2 regions of the Marinomonas sp. A3A genome follow, and region 1 is predicted to be linked to the other one. Evidence: riboswitches for the same ligand, from Rfam matches in the RefSeq annotation. Region 1 holds a riboswitch; the other holds the start of a gene.
What was found. A riboswitch is a leader RNA that binds a small molecule or an ion and turns the genes downstream of it on or off. The one in region 1 is predicted to bind thiamine pyrophosphate.

Region 1 (10,225 bases):
TTTGAGCAACAGCAGGCAAGCGTTCCGCATTGATGCCGCCAATCGCCACAGTGGGAAAGGTACCTTTTAATAGCGTGGCATAATGAGCGAGACGCGTTAAACCTTGCGGTTGAGATGGCATGTCTTTCGTCTGTGTTGGAAAAATATGACCCAAAGCGATATAGCTGGGTTGAATTGATTGAGCCCGAGCAATTTCATAGTAACCATGGGTACTGATGCCAAGTCGCAAGCCAGCCGCTTGGATTTGCGCTAAATCCGCCACATCTAAATCTTCTTGACCGAGATGAACACCATAAGCACCAAAAACGATGGCCTGCTGCCAATAGTCATTGATAAAGACTTGAGCGTCGTATTCTTTTCCTAAGACAATCGCCTGTTGGATTTTGCTTTCTAGATCTGAATCGTCAGGGTCTTTGATTCGCAGCTGGGCGAGTTTCACGCCTTGCTTTAGGACTAATTCTAACCAAGCAACCGAATCCACCACAGGGTACAAGCCCATTTTATCAAGATCCATCTTGGTGAAAGGCTGGTTCATCGATATTTTTAGTTCGTTCGGCGTAACAATTGTCGGCAGGTTTTCAATCTGTAACGGCCAGCCAGGTCGACCCAATGGCCCTGCCCCTTCACCAATTTGCACACCGCTTTTTAATGCGCCCGTGATGTAGGCTTTCGCCATGGTTGTAGCATCTAAAAGATCGTAGCCATGAGCAATAAAGCTGGCGAGCGCCGTCGACAAGGTACAACCTGTGCCACGCGTATTGTGGGCAGAAAGCCTTTCGTATGCGAAACCAACGATAGAATCACTATCTAGCAACCAGTCCGTTACCCCCTCTAAATGACTGCAATGGCCGCCTTTAAGCAACCAACGGCTATCAGAAGCACCAAAGTACGGCGCCATTTGCGCCCGTAATTCCTCAATGGCAAGCTCAGCTGACAAGCCTGTCAAAGACGCAAACTCCATTAGATTTGGTGTAATCACATCTACGTACGGCAAGATATAATCCAGCAAACTCGCACCCGCATCGGTCTGCTGCAATTGATTTCCAGATTCGCTGCTCGCTGCCATAACAGGGTCAAAGACGACCATCACATTGGGTGCGTTCGTTTTGATACGCTTTAACCAAATCGAGCACGCTTTCACTATCTCGATAGAAGGAAGCAAACTCACTTTAATAGCATCTGGCGGCACGTCATCGAGCAAGGTTTGCCATTGCTCATTTAACATGCCCAAAGATACAGGTTCGACTAAGCGTACTTCTTTCGAGTTTTGCGCCGTGATGCAAGTAACAATGGTTTGTACGTGGCAGTTTAAATCTTGCCCTGTGCGCAAATCCGCTTGAAGTCCAGCGTGGGCAGAAGAATCCGATCCACCCACGCACCAGACAACAGGAGGCTTTATAATCATAAATCCTCCTTTTACTTACAGCGATTTTTCTTTTGATTTATCTGAGGTGTGCTTGTCTGTGGTTAACTTATCCGTGGTTAAGTAGACATCACTGCCTAGTTCACGAAATTGCTCAGACATTTGCTGCATACCTGCTTCCGCATCACTTGCTTCTAAAGCACTCACATCAATGGCTTGGGCCTCTTCAAGCCCTTTGGCATAGTCACGCACTTCTTGGGTGATTTTCATCGAGCAGAATTTTGGCCCACACATAGAGCAGAAATGCGCCACTTTGCCGGAAGCTTGTGGCAAGGTTTCATCATGATAAGAACGAGCGGTTTCAGGGTCTAAGGACAAGTTAAACTGATCTTCCCAGCGAAACTCAAAACGCGCTTTCGATAAGGCGTTGTCACGAATTTGTGCACCCGGATGGCCTTTTGCCAAATCCGCCGCATGGGCCGCAATTTTATAAGTGATTAATCCCTGCTTAACGTCTTCCTTGTTAGGCAAACCAAGGTGTTCTTTTGGTGTCACGTAACACAACATGGCACAGCCGTACCAACCAATTTGTGCCGCACCAATGCCAGACGTAATGTGATCGTAACCAGGTGCGATGTCTTGTGTTAATGGCCCTAAGGTGTAAAACGGTGCCTCATGACAATGCTTCAACTGTTCGGTCATATTCTCTTCGATCAGCTGCATTGGCACATGACCAGGACCTTCGATCATCACTTGCACATCGTATTCCCAAGCGATTTTCGTCAATTCACCTAAGGTGCGCAGCTCCGACATTTGCGCTTCATCATTGGCATCCATGATAGAACCAGGACGCAATCCATCACCAAGCGACAAAGCCACATCGTATTGCGCACACAACTCACAAATCTCGCGGAAGCGCTCGTACAAGAAGCTTTCTTTGTGGTGCGCCAAACACCATTTTGCCATGATGGAACCACCGCGTGACACGATGCCAGTAAGACGTTTCGCCGTCATTGGTACATAGCGCAGCAAAACACCAGCATGAATGGTGAAGTAATCTACGCCCTGTTCCGCTTGCTCGATCAAGGTATCGCGGAAAACTTCCCAGTTAAGATCTTCCGCCACACCATCGACCTTTTCTAAGGCCTGATAAATCGGCACTGTGCCAATTGGCACTGGCGAGTTTCGTAAAATCCATTCACGAGTTTCATGAATGTTTTTACCCGTCGACAAATCCATTACCGTATCTGCGCCCCAGCGCGTCGACCAAACCAATTTCTCCACTTCTTCTTCAATAGAAGACGTCACCGCTGAATTACCGATATTGGCGTTTACTTTCACCAAGAAGTTACGACCGATGATCATCGGTTCAGATTCTGGATGATTGATGTTGTTTGGAATGATGGCGCGTCCTCTTGCCACTTCGTCACGAACAAACTCTGGCGTAATACGCGTTTGCAGATTAGCCCCAAAACTTTGCCCAGGATGTTGTTTTAATAACAACTCACTCTTGATGGCGTCGATATTTTGATTTTCACGCAGTGCGATGTATTCCATTTCTGGCGTGACGATGCCTTGACGAGCGTAATGCATTTGCGTCACGCACTTGCCTTGACGAGCTTTGCGTACTTTAGGTAGCTCTTTAAAGCGCAGGTCATCTAGTGCAGAGTTTTCTAGACGTGACAGAGCAAATTCTGACGACACACTTGGCAATGTTTCTGTATCATCACGCTTTTCAATCCAAGGCGCACGCATTGGTGCCAAGCCGCGATACACATCAATGTTTTCGTGCGGATCGGCATAAGGACCGGAACAATCGTAAATGTAAATCGCTTCATTGGGTTCAAAAGTCAGGTTGTCCGGATCAGAACCAATCGGTGTATCAGTCAAATTGATTTTGCGCATTGGTACGCGAATCGTATCATCTGAACCCGTTAAATATATGCGTTCAGACGCTGGGAAAGGTTTGGCTTGCAATGACTCAATAAAAGACTTTGCCGCTTGACGTGATTCTTCACGAGATTGTTTGTTAGGTTTTTTTGCTTGTTGATTGGATTCATTGATAGTCGACATGAGCACTTCCCTTATTATAAAAATGGAGAATTGCTTGTCTGGGGTGCTGTTTCACAGGCAAACGCACTACTGGCGTTAATTGCAAAACGTGAACCCTGAATTTTATTAGAAAGGATGCTTTAGATGATATGACTGCATCGATTCCATAAAAATCAGGAGTTCATTCGATGCAGAAAAGAAAAATGGAGACTTTCTTGTTTCCTACGCGGGTATTAGCCCGATCAGGTTCTGCGGATCCCGCACTTAATTATGCGATCTCAGCCAAATGGCACTCCGACAAGTAGAGCTGAGTATACTCAGTCTTATCGGAATGTAAACACCCACCTTTTCTATGGATGTTTACCAAAGGCAAGAGGCGAAAATCTATTCGCCCTGCATTTCCAATGCCATTTTATAGAGGTAGTTTTTCTTCTCACCTGTTAATTTTGCTGCCATAGCGGCTGCTTGTTTAACCGGTAAATCTTCCAACAAAATCGTAAGTATACGCTTCGCTTCTAATTCAGCTTCGTTACCGCTTTCTTGCGTAAAACTCAGCATAACAACAAACTCACCGCGCATTTGGTTAGCATCTGCATCGAACTTGGCAAGAATTTCAGTTGCTGTACCAGATAAAAAAGTTTCAAAGGTTTTCGTTACTTCGCGAGCTAATACAAGCTGAGCATCGTCACCGTAGACTTTTTGCACATCAGCAATGGAGTCATAAACACGGTGAGTGGATTCGTAAAAAATCACAGTACCAGCTTGCTTCTTCCAAGATTCAAATAAGTCACAACGCCCTTTGGATTTGGCTGGCACAAAACCCGCAAAAAAGAACTGATCCGTTGGCAAGCCGGAAGCACACAAAGCTGCAACCAAAGCACAAGCACCTGGAATTGGTACAACCTTATGACCTTTTTCGCGTAATGCATGGACAACATGATAACCAGGATCGGAAATAAGTGGGGTTCCTGCATCAGATACCAAAGCGACATTTTTGCCTTCGTCCAATAAGCTAGCTACATAGTCAGCTTTGTCTTTCTCATTGTGGTCATGAATGGAAAATAGCTTCGCTTCAATCGCAAAATGATTGAGTAACCGTCGAGTGTGTCGAGTGTCTTCAGCAGCGATATAATCTACATCACGTAAAGTTTGCTCCGCTCTCTTACTAAAATCGTCTAGATTGCCAATTGGAGTAGCAACTATGTACAGCGACCCTCTCGCATCATCAGAACTATGTGGTACCATGTTGCCTCTTTTATTTGTCATTTTATAAGCTTATGAGCCTAATTAATTACCGCATCATATCATTAACTCTTTGCACTTTTCTGCTAAGCGCCTGTAATTCCATGAATTTAAATATGGATCAGTCTCAAAACAGACTTCAGAACGCCAACAATAACGGTGCATTGGAAAGAACTCTGCCACCTAGCATTTATCATCCAAAGAAAGCATCTGATGTTTCAAAGGAGCTAGCCGATGCTTATAACGCAGCAAAAAACTTCTATGAGCAAGGCGAGTTCCAACAAACTGTTGACGTACTAGAGAACAAGGTACTGATTACCTCTTCTTCTATTCAATTTGAAGCTTACTTACTCGCCGCTTTAGCAGCATCAAACTTAGATAATTCTACCGATGCTTTGAGCTACTTGGAGCAAGCCAACAAGTTGCCAGCAGCAAACCATCCAGACAACCAGAATAGATGGAAAGAAACAAAAGCGTCTATTCTTGAGTATTTTGGCAATTGGCTAGAAGTCGTGAATCTGCGAATGGATTTGACTTATAACCTTCCACTTAACGAAGGCGAAGGTAATCAAGCAAAACTATGGATGGCTATCCAGAATTTAACACAGAATGAAATTGATGAATTATACCAGCAGCAGAAGCCTTTGCTTAATGGCTGGTTAACTATCAGTAATATATTAAGAGACCAATCTCTTTCTATCGAACAACAATTAACTATGTTCAAAAACTGGCAAGCTGAAAACCCAAATCACCCAGCTGCAATTTCACCGCCACAAGACTTCAAAGTCATGTCATCCGTTGAACAGATGGCACCGAAAAAAATTGTCTTGATGCTGCCAATGAGCGGTAGATTAGAACGTGCATCTCAAGCTATTGTAGATGGTTTTTTTGCTTCTTTTTACAACCAGAAAGAAGCAAGACCACAAGTTAGTATCGTCAACATAGACGATTACCCAAGCATTAATGAAGCAATTGCCGCCGCCAATGAACAGCAACCGGATGTTATTATTGGGCCATTGCAAAAAAACAATGTTGCTCAAGTTAGCCACTTAGATCTTCCTTACCCTGTGATCGCGCTAAACCAGCTTGATGTTAATCAACATCCAAAAAATCTTTACCACTTCTCTTTAAGTGCTGAAGACGAGATACATGAGCTAATCACCTTCGCGAAACAAGAAGGCGCAACAAAAGCCGCAATCCTAAGTACGCAAGACACGTGGGCACTAAAACAGAGCGATGAATTCCGCGCTGCAGCTGCGAAAGAAAATGTCACAATTACTTCCAATCAGTCTTATGCCAACACACCAAAAGGCAGACAGGATGCGATTCAGAAATTGCTACTGATTAATGAAAGTTATGCCCGTAAAAGATCCGTTGAAAAATGGATAGGTACAAGTGTAGATAGCATTGCAAGATCTCGCGAAGACCTAGATTATGTCTATTACATTGGCAAGCTTAATGATGCTAAACAAATCAGACCTCTGCTAGATTTCTATTTTGCCGACAAGATACCTATGCTGGCCAGCAGCACGCTGAACGATAGCGCACCAGAAAGATCAACCAAGCCTGAAGACATTGAGCGCATACTGTTCACTGAAGTCCCTGCCCTTACACCAAACAACACGTCGCTAGATGCTTTGCCTAAAAATCAAAGCTCAAATATTTTGCGCAGACTACAAGCCCTAGGCGCTGATTCGTATTTACTAGCAAACAAATACCAACTATTCACCTTACTTCCTAGCACCAAAATTTCTGCAAATACTGGCATTATCACCATGGATGAAAATGGCATATTTCATAAAAGACCAGAGATCATGACTTACCGAAAAGGAAATTTGGTATATGCGACCAGCCATCAGTTTTTTGAACAAAAGGAAAGTACCGAAAAATAACGGCGAGAAAGCAGAACAAGCAGCCGAAGCCTTTCTCCTAAAGCAAGGGCTTCGGTTTGTAGAAAGAAACTTTTTCTGCCGTATCGGGGAAATTGATTTAATTTTTTTAGATCAAAACACCTATGTTTTTGTAGAGGTTCGCTTCAGAGCAAACAGCGCCCATGGAAGTGCCGCTGAAAGCCTTGGACAATCTAAGCTTAAGAAAGTACGCAACAGCGCGGCTTTATGGCTACAAAAGAATAATAAAGTAAACAATGCAAGTCGCTTCGATGCGATACTATTTGACGAAAAAATAGACACACAACATTTAACTTGGCTTAAAGCAGTATTTTAATCACTATGGATTTTCAAGAAGCAATCTACACACAATTTGCCCAGAGTTTTGAAGCACAACAACAAGCTCTGGAAAGTTTACCGCCTTATATTGAACATGCTGCAAAAGTGATTTTTTCAAGCATTGCTTCTGGTGGGAAAGTTATCTGCATCGGCAACAGTACCGGCTCTCACCTATCACAGTATTTCAGCACACTCCTGTTGGACAGAATGGATAGAGAACGCCCAGGCTTACCCGCAATAAACCTGAGCGGTGAAGGCTCAGCTCTTTTAGCCATCACTCACAACGATAGCTACCACGATGTTTTTTCGAAGCAAATTACCGCGTTAGGTAACCAAGGCGACATTTTGTTTGTCATTGCCAACCGAGGTAACACCTCGCCAATAATACAAGCCATTCAAGCCGCCCATGAACGCAAAATGAGTATAGTTGCGCTCACTAGCCCAGAAGCTAAAAACGTTTCATCACTCACCTCTCAGGATGATACAGAGATAAAGATCAACCTTCTTGGAACAGCAAGAGTACATGAATGCCAACTTAGCGTCATTCACATTCTAGTTGACCTACTTGAGCGCCAACTGTTTGGCTACGAAGACTAAGCAGATTAAATTAAAAATATTTGAGACAAAAAAAGAGCCATTTTGAAATGGCTCTTTTTTTAGAAAAATATAACGATATTCTTTATTTCACAACTTTCAACTGAAAACCTTTTTTAGGTTCTGGCGGTGTTGGAGTTGGCTCATCAAAGAACTCTTCATCTGGAAAAACAAATCCATCACCATTTTCTTTCGCGTACAAAGCCAGCGCCGCTCGCATTGGCACATAAACCTGCATAGGTTTTCCACTAAAACGCGCCTCAAACGAAACCGCCTCTTTATCCATAATCAAATGGCGAACAGCAGACATACCAATGTTTAAAACTATTTGACCATCTTTAACAAACTCGGTAGGCACCACGACATCTTTTTGCTGAGCGTCTACCAGCAAATAAGGCGTCATATCGTTATCAGCAACCCAAGAATAAGCGGCATTTAATAAATAAGATCTTTTCGGTAACATTTTATCTCCTACCTAATAAATATTTCGTAAAAAAAAGGAGCCATAAGCTCCTCTTTTGCTACTTAACAAAACCGAGACAAAGCCTCAGTTTAGTCTAAACGCATCTCTTGTTCAGCCTCAGAAAGACTTTCTTGAAAAGACTCACGAGCAAAGACAAGATCCATATATTTGTATAACGCTCTTGCTTGATCTTTTGGAATCTCTACACCAAGTATAGGCAAACGCCACAAGATTGGAGCCAAGCAGCAATCTACAATAGTAAACTCATCACTCATGAAGTAAGGTTTTTCTTCAAAGATCGGAGTAACGTTCAATAAACCTTCACGTAACTCTTTCTGAGCTTTAGCGACAGCTTCTTTGTCTTTACTAGTAAGAATCAAATCAACCAACTTGGCCCAGTCACGCTGAATACGGTACATAAACAAACGACTTTCAGCACGAGCAACAGGATATACAGGCAGCAACGGTGGATGTGGAAAACGCTCATCCAAGTATTCCATCATCACATTTGGCTCATAAAGAACCAAGTCGCGATCAACTAAAGCTGGTAGCTCATTGTATGGATTAACATCCGCCAACTCGTCTGGCTTGTTAAACGGGTCTACATCTATGATGTCCACTGTGACGGCTTTCTCAGCCAATACAATACGAACTCGATGGCTGTAATGATCTTCTCCATCAGAGAAGAACGTCATTGAGGAGCGCTTTGCAATAACACCCATGTCTAACCCCTATATTGAAAACATCTACATCCCCTTCAAAGGAGGGGACAAACTATAATATGGTGACGAAGTAACAAAAATATTACACGATATCGTCAACACAGAAAATCTTTCATGGAATGCTCGCTTGCATACCTTTTATAAAACAAGGCTTTAACTTAGCACTCGACTCTAAGCAGAGAGATATCTCAAACCTAGATGGCAGGCAATACGCAGCAAACAAAAAAATACACTTGCGAAACCATGAACTTTAAAGCTCGGCTATTCTAGCATTATTTTCAAACAATTTTTCTTAGAAAAAACATTTTGTTGCAAGAATTCTGTAACCAACTTTATTTCAAGCAAAAAAAACGCTTGGCGAAAACACCAAGCGTTTTAATAATAATTCCAAAGCGAAAATTAACGCTTAGAGAACTGAGGACGACGACGTGCTTTGCGTAGACCAACTTTCTTACGTTCAACTTCACGAGAGTCGCGTGTAACGAATCCTGCAGAACGTAGAGTACGACGTAGAGTCTCATCGTATTGCATCAAAGCGCGTGTGATACCGTGACGGATCGCACCAGCTTGACCAGAGATACCACCACCTTTAACAGTGATGTAAACGTCAAATTTTTCAGTAGCGCCAACAAGTTCAAGAGGTTGACGAACAACCATCTGAGCTGTTTCACGACCGAAGTACTGAGAAAGAGTACGGTTGTTGATAACTAGGTTACCAGAACCCGCTTTAAGGAACACACGAGCGGTAGACGTTTTACGACGACCTGTACCGTAGTATTGAGTAGCTGACATAATGATCTTCCGTATTAAATGTTAAGGGCTTGAGGCTGTTGAGCAGCATGTGGATGCTCAGTACCAGCGTACACTTTCATTTTCTTGTGCATTGCACGGCCCAATGGACCTTTTGGCAACATACCTTTTACGGCGATTTCAAGAACGCGCTCAGGAGCGTGATCAATCAACTTCTCGAAATTCATAGAACGCAAGCCGCCTGGATAACCAGTATGGCGGTAGTATTGTTTAGCTGCTGCTTTGTTACCAGTAACGTGAATTTTCTCAGCATTAACAACAACGATATAATCGCCAGTATCAACGTGCGGAGTGAATTCAGCTTTATGCTTGCCACGTAGACGACGAGCAATTTCGGTAGCCAAGCGGCCTAGAGTTTTGCCTTCAGCATCAACCACGAACCAGTCGCGGCGAACTTCAGCAGGTTTAGCTGTAAAAGTTTTCATCAAAAAACCCTTTCAATACGCGTGCTCAATGACACGCTATACCTATTATTATTGGTTGGCCAAATATAAATATTCGATCAACGTACACTTACCTTTAAAAAGGCGAGCGAAGTATATACCAACAGAATTAAATATGAAAGTCGAAATACACCTAAGGACGGTGTTCTAAAGACAAATACTCTTCCGATTGCATCTCTAATAATCGACTCACCGTACGATCATATTCAAAGGCCAAGCGCGTACCAGTGTAAATATCTGGAATAGCGACCTCAGCAGAAAAAATCACCTTAACATGACGATCATAAAACTCATCAACCAAGTTAATA
Region 2 (10,225 bases), 980 kb from region 1:
GTCTATCGGTTATTTTCTTAGGTGAGCAATTACTTAGCTTTCATTACGCCGGAATAGCTCTGATTTTTTCAGGCATATTTGTTGCGACTATATTAGACAAAAAAAAGCAGCAACCGGCCTAACCTCTATTTCGCGCCATTCGAGTACTGATCACAATGCTTGAAAAAATAAACAGCATTCCAAGAATGGCGTAAATATCAGGAACATGCCCCCAAACTACCCACCCCCAGAATCCACTAAACACAACACCAACATAACTAATCGGTGAAACAATACTGGCTGGCGCATAGGTATAAGCCAAATTATAAAGATACATACCGACATATAAAGTGACAGTGACCACAGCCACCAGCGGCCATACCGCAACAGGCAAAATCAAAGAGTCCCCCTGCAGCAGCATCAACGGCAGAGACAATACTGTCGACACGAAAAAGTATACAAATAAAGTTTCTTGCCCAGATACTTGCTGAGAAAGCATACGTGTCGTCACCATAGACAAGGCCAAGCCAATAGCGGAAATAAAGCCAACAATATGCCAAGGATTCAAATGATCAGGCGTAGGGTGAATAACAAATGCCACGCCAATAAAACCAATTATAAGCGGCAACCAACGCGCCCTTGGAATCCTGATTTTATGCAGTATTAATACGATAAAAGGAACACACAATGGCGCGCAAGTTCGAAGCAAAGACGCCTCCACCAAAGGAATATGATTCAACGACCAGTAATAAAAAAGAAAACCAATGAAGCCACCAAAGCTGCGCAAAAAATGAATTTTCCATATTAAAAGCGGCCGTTTTTGCCAACGCCCTCGCATTTGAGGCAGGAGTATTAAGGCGCAAAATAAGCTCTGCCAGAAAACCAAGGTTGATACTGCGATCATGGTTTGAGCCTGCTTGGCTGCCAATGCGGTGAGCGACATAACAAACGCATAAGCGATTGTCATCAAAATGCCTTTCTTCACTAACTCATGATCATCCAATGCAAGGTCACTCTTTTATATGAATAAAAACAGAAAGAATATTTAACCCAATCAAGCGACATTGTCGAGCGATTAGCTTTTCAGCACTAGACTTTCCCGCACTAGGCTAAACCACACCAAGATAACGAGAAAAAAGCGGATGAGGTTCGATTTGAGATAAGACAGACACAGGTTCATGAGCCGTAATACCCCCCTGCTCAATCAAAATAACACGCCCACCCACCAAGCTCGCTTCTTGTGGCAAATGCGATACCAATAGTGTGGTTAAGCCTAATTCTAAGGTGACTTCATTAACCAAGTAGAGCATTTCTTCCCGTAAAGCAGGATCCAAAGCACTAAATGGCTCATCAAGTAATAGGATCGGCTTTTTTCGTACCAATGCCCGTGCAATGGCGACACGTTGTGCTTGTCCCCCAGACAAAGCCTGTGGATAGCGGTCTTTTTTATCAACAAGTTGCGTTTTTTCAAGCGCCCATTGAATTTTTGCTTTTTGCTCACTATTCAAAGAGAGAGAAGGAGATAATCCAATGGCAACATTTTGCCAAACCGTTAATTGCGGGAATAAGTTGTCACTTTGAAATAAGGTCGAAATGGGTCTTTCGTAAGCAGGCAAAGAAAGCAGAGACTCTTCGTTGAAAGAAAGCTCACCACGGCCAGCCAGAAAACCACCCAACAAATGTAAAAGTGTACTTTTTCCTTCGCCACTGCCACCAAGCAATGTGGTGACACCAGGGGAAATATCCACGCAATAATTCGCATGAAAGCTCTCCCAATCATATTGAAGGTCAATTTTTAACACGAACCATTACTCCACCAATAAAGCGAGACGAACAATAAAACAAGATCAAGCACAGAGAGATTAATACCACAGCAACACAGGCGCCCTCTTCCAGCTGATAAGAGCCAATCAATTGAAACAAATACAAGGGTAAAGACACCAAGCCCTGACTACCAAATAACGCAATCACGCCCATATCCCCCAAAGAAAGCAAAAGAGCATACCCAAAAGCTTGCGCTACACTTGATCTTATCAACGGCCACTCCAGACACCATCGAGCCCAAGACTGAATACCTAAACTTAGATAAATATTTCGAAAACGCCGCTCTTGTTGATACATTACAGGCATCAAAGCTCTCAGCACAAAAGGTAGCGCCATAACCGCATTGACCCACACCACAATCCAATAACTCGACCGCAGCCCCCAGCCAAAATCACGTAAAGTCAAAAACAAACCTGTGGCAATCACCAAACCTGGCACCATTAAAATCATATTTCCCAGATGCTCGATTTTACTTGGTAAAAAAGCAAAATACTGACGTGCCATACAGAACCGCGCCAACACACCGAAACTGACACCAAGCAGCAAACTCACCAGCGCTGCAGGAACCGCAATTTTCAATGAAACCAACACTGCACTCCATAGAGCAACAGACTGTAATGTATTTAAAAAAACTGGCGAAAAAATCGGATCAAAAATCGCTAAAAAAGGCGGAATGACCAATACAAACGCAAAAAGTAAGGCCAAAAAATCTGCCGATTTAGCCCAGAATGAGTCTTTGATTATGTAGCTTTTTACCGCTAACAAACTCACATCTTGCCGATTAACCGGTGCAATACGATACACAATGACCGCAAATAAAGTGCATATTGACACCTGTAACAGCGCTAAAAAGCTGGCTTTATCAAGATCGAAGTCAAACCTAAGCGCCTGATAAATAGCCACTTCCAAGGTGCTAAACTTTGGTCCACCACCTAAACTCAACACCACAGCAAAACTCGAAAAACACAACATAAAGATCAACACAAAGGCTCCGGGCAAAACCTTTTTCATATAGTGCCATTCAATCCAACGAAAAGCTGCCCAACGAGAAAACCCAAGCTGCGAAGCCTGACGCCACTGCCCTGAAGGAATCAAGTCATAACCTTGCAGCAAAAGACGCACCGCCAATGGCATATTAAAAAACACATGAGCCAATAAAATCCCTACCAAACCATACAAGGGAACTTGCACCCCAAATAACTGGCTCAACCATCCAGTTCGGCCATAGACAACCACCAAGCCTAAAATCGCCACAATGGTCGGCACCACCATAGAAACCGAAAATAATTGCAGCAAAGCCGATCGCCCATAAAACTGTCGATGTATAAGACAAGAAGCAACAGGAATAGCAATCAGCAAACTAATACCGCTGCTTAGTAGCGCTTGCCATAAGGAAAAACGAACAACCCGCCAAAGGTAAGGTTGTTGCAGGTAGCCAAGCCAAGAATGCAATTCGCTATAACGCAAAAGAGCCGCCAAGCTGGCAGCCCCCATTAATAGGAAAAAAACGACACCCAATAGTGCCGGCAACAATCTCTTTACTGTTCGAAAAGAAAGCACTTAACGCCTATTATCGAGTCGTGGCATTTAACCACTCATCAATCCAAGCTTTACGATGTTGCGCCACATCTTTTGCAGGCAAGACGAGACTCTTTGTTGGCTCTAAAGCGCTATCAAACGCCGCTGGTAATTTCTCATCTAGCTTGACTACTGGCAGCATCCAGTTGCCCGTTGCAACCGTTGACTGGAAACCAGGGTGCAGAATGAACTGCATAAACTGCTTCGCCAAAGCTGGATGAGGTGCATCTTTCATCATTGCTGCCACTTCAATTTGTGGATAAAGACCTTCACTGGCAGTGGCTGCTTTATACTTATTATCCCCTTCTGCAACAATATGGTAAGCAGGAGACGTGGTATAACTCAACACAACATCCGCTTCACCTTTCAAGAATAAACCATAGGCATCAGACCAACTTTTCGTTACTGTCACCGTATGAGAAGCTAGACTATCCCATGCATCAGCGGCGTTTTCACCGTAAACTGACTTCATCCATAACAACAAACCAAGTCCAGGTGTGCTTGTGCGAGGATCCTGATAAATAACACGCAAGTTTTGGTTATTTACTATATCTTTCAAACTGCTTGGTGGATTTTGAAGTGTTTCAGAGTTGTAAATAAAAGCAAAGTGACCTTGATCAAATGGTACAAAGGTTTTATCTGACCAACCGCCATCGATAGTAACAGTCGAAGTATCAACAGCATGGTTCGCTAATAAGCCTGTCTGCTTTGCCGCTTCCATTAAGTTCAGATCTAACCCCAAAAGTACATCTGCTTGTGATGACTTACCTTCTAGCTGCGCACGAGACAAGATACCAACCGAAGAATCCAGTGCAACAAAATTCACTTCGCAGGCGCACTCTTTTTCGAAATTAGCTTTTATCTTCGGCCCTGGGCCCCAATCGGATGCAAATGCGTCATAGGTATATACATTCAGAGTATCCATGGCTAATGTGACAGGAGAAACAATGACGCCAAAACTAACAGCAGCCGCAGAAAAAAGAGAAGTTAACGAAAATGGTTTCAAAGTGTCGCTCCTAAAATAAGTGAGCGGCGTACAGGGAAATGGCAAGAATTGTATTTGAGCTACTGTAAATATATCGGTAGTTCAACTTGCTATCTCGATTCCTACGCCAGCATGATCTGGATCAGGTTCGGTGGGTTAGCAGACAATCTGCTTCTCAGCTCTAACATTTACTAAATGCTAAAGCACCCCATGAGATAATGTGCGCTTATTGTAAAGAGTCGATCAACGGAAGTCTATTTCAGCAAGCACTCTAGTGACAGCACCTTGATTTTTTTCGGCAAAACGCAACGCCGTTTGACCAAGGCGGAAACGCTGAGATGATTGTCCAGCAAGATCCATGACCACTTTTTCTAATTGCAATTCGTCTTGGCAACGAATGGCCCCATTCACCTGCAAAAGTTGCTCGGTAATATCCTGAAAATTAAAGGTGTATGGGCCAACCAAAATAGCCTTACCAAGTAACGCTGGCTCAATCGGGTTATGACCACCACGTTTAATCAAGCTACCACCCACGAAAGCCATATCAGAAGCTTGGTAGTAATTCATTAATTCACCCATAGAGTCGCCAATCACCACATCAAAATTAGTCCATTGATCAAGTGGCGCTTGGGTACGAAGAGCGACGCGCTCAAAAGACTTAATCGCTAAGGCTTTTACTACTTCAAAGCGTTCCGGATGACGAGGAACTAGTATCAACAATGCATCAGGGTATTTTTGCAACAGTGTCTTATGAACTCGCAACAGCATTTCATCTTCGCCTTGATGAGTACTTCCACCCACCCAGACAAATCGAGAACCTAACTGTCTACGCCAATTAGCTTCAAACACCTCTGGCGGCACGGCAAGATCAAATTTAATACTTCCAGTTACCATTACCTTTTTTGCGCCTAACGCCTCAAAACGCACTGCATCTGCTTGTGCATGAGCCAAAAAACAATCAGGTAAAGCAAACAAGGGTTTAGAAATAGTCGAAAACTTCTGATAGCGCTGAAAAGAACGCTCACTCAAACGTGCATTTACTACCTCAATGCGCAGCCCTAACTTTTTAGCCTGTTGCAATAAGTTAGGCCAAAGCTCAGTCTCAACAATCAATAAATGCTTGCAAGTCAGTTTTTTTAGCGCCCTTTTAACACTTGAGGGCCAATCCATAGGTAAATATCTATGCTCGGCAAATGGGAAGGTTTTTACTACTTGTTCAGCACCGGTGGGAGTCATGGTGGTGATTAATAAGCGATGTGTAGGGTATTTTTCACGCCACTGAAGCACCAATGGACGCACAGCAAGCACCTCACCTACAGACGCACAATGAATCCATAAATCAGCTTCAACAGAGGGCCAAAAACCAAACGCCTCTTTCGAACGATAATGCTGGTAGGTTTTCTTAAAACGCCGGATTTTCGATAAAATAACCGGCGTCAATAAAACCAATAAAGAACGATACAACCACATGATTAATCGGCTATCTCACTAAATTGCTGATTATGGAGCTGCGCATAAGCACCATTCATCGCTAACAACTCACGATGCGAGCCTTTTTCAATAATCTCACCGTGATCCACAACTGCAATAATATCGGCATTTTCAATGGTTGATAATCGATGGGCAATGGCAATGGTCGTACGGTTTTCCATTAAACCATCCAGAGCTGTCTGAATTGCTCGCTCTGATTCTGTATCCAATGCTGACGTTGCTTCATCCAAAATCAAAATCGGTGCATTTTTCAAAATAGCTCGCGCTATCGCAATACGTTGACGCTGACCACCAGATAACAGCACACCATTTTCGCCAACCATAGTGTCTAAGCCATGATCAAGCTCTTGAATGAAGTCCCACGCATTTGCCGCTTTCGCGGCTTCAATAACCTCTTCTACACTGGTATCACGCAAATAGCCGTAGGCAATATTATCGCGGATCGTGCCATTAAAAAGCACAACTTGCTGGTTTACCAAAGCGATATTAGAACGCAGTTCAGTCAACTTATAATCATTGATACGAACACCATCGATACTCAAGGAGCCATCATCAATGTCGTAAAAGCGAGGAATTAAATTCGCTATCGTGGATTTACCGCTTCCAGAACGCCCCACTAAGGCTAAGGTTTTTCCTGCTGGCAAAGACAAATTAATATTTTTTAAGGTCTGTTTTTCAGCACCAGCGTATTTAAAGGACATATTGTCCCACTCAATATTCCCCTTTAAGCTAGTGACAGACATCGTTCCTTTATCGATTTCTTCAGGTAAATCTAAGAAATCAAAAATACTGTAAGAAGCAGCTATGCCTTTTTGCAAAATACTGTTCACATCAGTCAACTGGCGAATAGGCTTACCCAACATACCTGCAGCTGTTATAAAAGCAATAAAGTCACCGGGAGACATGTGAGCACTAATAGATGGACTTAAAGCAAACCAAATTAATGTCGCCATCATCAGCGCAAGAATGAACTGCACAATCGGCACATTAAGTGACTTAGTCATTTCCATTTTTAACTGAGAACGACGGTTTTCTGTCGCCGCTTTATGGAAACGTGCTATTTCATATTGGCTACCACCAAATATTTTAACTACTTCATGGCCTTTAATCGCTTCCGATGCCACATCAGTAACACCACCCATCGCATTCTGAATTCGAGTACTCAATTTGCGAAACCGCTTTGATGCGTAAGAAACAATCAAACCAATTAAAGGTACAACCACCAAAAATAATAAAGATAGTCGCCAGTTCATGTAGATCATATAACCAAACAAACCAACAACAGTTAGACCTTCACGTAAAATAACACGTATCGCTTGAGTGATGGAGCCAATGACTTGCTCTGTATCGTAAGTCAACTTAGCTAATAGGCGTCCGGTAGGAATAGAGTGATAATAACCAGAGGGCAAAAGAACAAGCTTATTAAACATGCTGGTACGCAAATCAAAAACTACGTTATTGGCGACTTTGGCCATAAAATAGCTACCCAAGAAGGTACCTATTCCTCGAGCAATAAAAACCCCTAATATAGCTAAAGGTATTAACAAGCGGCTGTCTGAAATATTTCCCGCAGAAACGATATCAACAATGTGCTTTAACAAAGCCGCTAAAGCTGGCTCCATCGCAGCATAAATTACATAACCTATGATACTAAGAAGCAAATACAACCAAGATGAGCGAACATAGCTCAAAAGGCGAAAATAGTTTTGCATACCTGAAACAGGAACTTTTGGAGCCGGAGTTTCAATTTCTATATTTTCTTTATCTTGCATTTACAAATTCGCTTTTTCGATGATAGAGGTGGTTGAGTAACCATCAACAAAAGTCAACACTTTGACTTCCCCTCCATGAGCTAAGACATGATCAGCACCAACAATTGTTTCTATGGTGTAATCCCCACCTTTAACCAAAACATCAGGCGTTAAAAATTCAATAATTTCTTTTGGTGTGTCTTCGTCAAACCAAGTCACCCAATCAATCGCTCCCACACCTTCAAGTACAGACATACGATGAATCAAGTTATTAATAGGGCGTTTTTCACCTTTAAGCCGTTTAACTGACGCATCAGTATTAACCGCTACAATTAAGCGGTCTCCTAGCGCTTTCGCCTGCTTCATATAGGCAATGTGTCCTGGATGAAGAATATCGAAACAACCATTTGTGAAAACAATCTTTTCACCATTCATTTGTGCTAGCTTAATTTGCTCAAGCAAATCTTCTGGAGAAAGCACACCAAAGTTTGTGCTGTGTGAACGCTGAAACATAATGGCATCTAGTCGCTCGGCACTAATAGATGCCGTACCCAGTTTTCCGACCACATAACCTGCCGCTTGATTGGCGTATTCAACCGCGTCAATAAAACGCTTACTCGTTACATAAACCGCAGTTAAAACTGCAACAACGGTATCGCCAGCACCGGTAACATCAAACACTTCTTTGGCTGCTGTCGCTAATGAAAACGGTGGTTTATCGTCACTCAACAAAATCAAACCATCTTCACCACGAGTCACTAGCAAAGCTTTCCAGCCAAATTGCTCGCGCAGAGCTTTAGCTTTCTCCTCCAATTCTTTCGTTGAACGGCATTTACCCACAATCATTTCGAATTCTAGAAGGTTCGGCTTAACTAAGGTCGCCCCTTGATAGATTGAGAAGTCATCACCTTTAGGGTCAACAAAACTTGGTACTTTCGCGATATTTGAGAGTTTTATTAATGTCTGAACATCTGCAAGACAGCCTTTTGCATAATCAGAAAAAATGACGGCATCTGATTCGGGCAAACACTCTTCGACGACTTTTGCCAATGCTTCATTCTGAGAAAGACTGTCTTCACGCTCTTCAAAATCTAAGCGAATAAGCTGTTGATGACGACTCATCACGCGTAATTTGGTAATGGTTGGTAAGGTTTCTGAGCGAACAAACCGGCAAGTAACGCCCACCTCTTCTAAGCAACGAGTCAACACCTCGGCATTTTCGTCGTTACCGACCACACCAACTAGTGTTACAGAGACGCCCAATTTGGCTAAGCCAAGCGCAACGTTTGCCGCACCACCTGGACGATCTTCAATATTAGAAACCTTGACGACTTGAACAGGAGCTTCAGGAGAAATGCGTGAGGTGCCGCCATGCCAATAGCGATCTAACATAACATCCCCAACAACAAGGATGTGTTTATCTTTAAAATTTAGATACGAAGAGTTCATAGCCACATAATAATCGATTTTTAGAGGCACTCATCTTATCATACTCCCTCGCCAAGTTGGACATACCTAAAACATACGAAATAAGGCTTTTACACAATGCTGAATTCCGCTCTATTATCTAGCCAATCGTTCTTATTTGATGAACTTTTAAACAATTGGTCTCGTTATGGTATCAACAAGGAAGATGGCCACAGTTACGAAAGCATGAAACATGACTGGAGCAACAACGCCCTTGGTCGTGTTCGTTTATTAACTCAATGCCGTCAGTTATATACTTTTAGTCATGCTTGCCAGATAAAAAATTTGCCTGAGTGGCAAGTAAAGCTAACGCCTCTTTTCGACTTTATCACGTCTCATTATTTTGTTGATGATCGCTGGATTTTTTCGTTAAACGACAACCTTTCTGTAAAAGATGGGCAATCTGATGCTTATGCTCTCGCCTTTGTATTGCTCTCTTTTAGCCATTACCATCAGGTAACGAAGGATGATCGCGCTATTCTTTATATGAAAAAAACACACTTGTTTTTGTTGGAGAAGATGCAAGCAGAATCCGGCGGTTTTTATGAATCCTATCCAGTTGATAACACGCAAATTCGCCGCCAAAACCCACACATGCATTTGCTAGAAGGTTATGTCGCCGCCTTCAAAGAAACCCATGATAACGATTATAAAGTGGCCATCCAGTCTCTACTTTCATTGGCACTCGAGCATTTTTACCACAAAGAAACAAAGACGCTACGTGAGTTTTTCAGCGCTGATTGGAGTCTTGATCCTAACACAGGCAATCAAGTAGAACCTGGACACCACTTCGAATGGGTCTGGTTGCTCTACCAAGCAAATAAAATAATCCCTAATTCCGACTATACTGATTTAGCACAACAGCTATGGTTAACAGCAACTAGGCATGGACTTGCAAACAATGGTGGCATTTATAATCAAATAGACGGAGATACCAAGCAGCCTATCGATAAAGAAAAGCGTATCTGGCCAATCACCGAATATATAAAAGCCATCACAGTGATGCCAATTGGTAAAGAAGAGAAAATAGACCGATTAGAGAAGGCTATCTATTTTATTCAGCAACACTATTTGCTACCGAATGGCCGTTGGAATGAGTATCTTAATGAAGATAACTCGCCAAAGGACTTTCCGCTCCCCGGAACCAGTA

Region 2: another riboswitch for thiamine pyrophosphate. It lies ahead of thiB (thiamine ABC transporter substrate binding subunit); the one in region 1 lies ahead of thiC (phosphomethylpyrimidine synthase ThiC).

Annotation. Positions count from the first base shown of each region.
Region 1 is NZ_CP025532.1:2,459,780-2,470,004, forward strand. It holds gene thiE (thiamine phosphate synthase) at 1-1,405, opposite strand, end outside; gene thiC (phosphomethylpyrimidine synthase ThiC) at 1,421-3,436, opposite strand; TPP riboswitch at 3,618-3,722, opposite strand; gene rsmI (16S rRNA (cytidine(1402)-2'-O)-methyltransferase) at 3,800-4,660, opposite strand; gene CYL31_RS11465 (penicillin-binding protein activator) at 4,774-6,549, shown strand; gene CYL31_RS11470 (YraN family protein) at 6,500-6,883, shown strand; gene CYL31_RS11475 (SIS domain-containing protein) at 6,889-7,482, shown strand; gene CYL31_RS11480 (ClpXP protease specificity-enhancing factor) at 7,565-7,942, opposite strand; gene CYL31_RS11485 (glutathione S-transferase N-terminal domain-containing protein) at 8,032-8,664, opposite strand; gene rpsI (30S ribosomal protein S9) at 9,064-9,456, opposite strand; gene rplM (50S ribosomal protein L13) at 9,471-9,899, opposite strand; gene zapE (cell division protein ZapE) at 10,051-10,225, opposite strand, start outside.
Region 2 is NZ_CP025532.1:3,435,082-3,445,306, forward strand. It holds gene CYL31_RS16085 (DMT family transporter) at 1-122, shown strand, start outside; gene CYL31_RS16090 (DMT family transporter) at 119-982, opposite strand; gene CYL31_RS16095 (thiamine ABC transporter ATP-binding protein) at 1,089-1,781, opposite strand; gene thiP (thiamine/thiamine pyrophosphate ABC transporter permease) at 1,768-3,333, opposite strand; gene thiB (thiamine ABC transporter substrate binding subunit) at 3,374-4,387, opposite strand; TPP riboswitch at 4,468-4,587, opposite strand; gene CYL31_RS16110 (3-deoxy-D-manno-octulosonic acid transferase) at 4,610-5,836, opposite strand; gene msbA (lipid A export permease/ATP-binding protein MsbA) at 5,839-7,629, opposite strand; gene hldE (bifunctional D-glycero-beta-D-manno-heptose-7-phosphate kinase/D-glycero-beta-D-manno-heptose 1-phosphate adenylyltransferase HldE) at 7,630-9,057, opposite strand; gene CYL31_RS16125 (AGE family epimerase/isomerase) at 9,154-10,225, shown strand, end outside.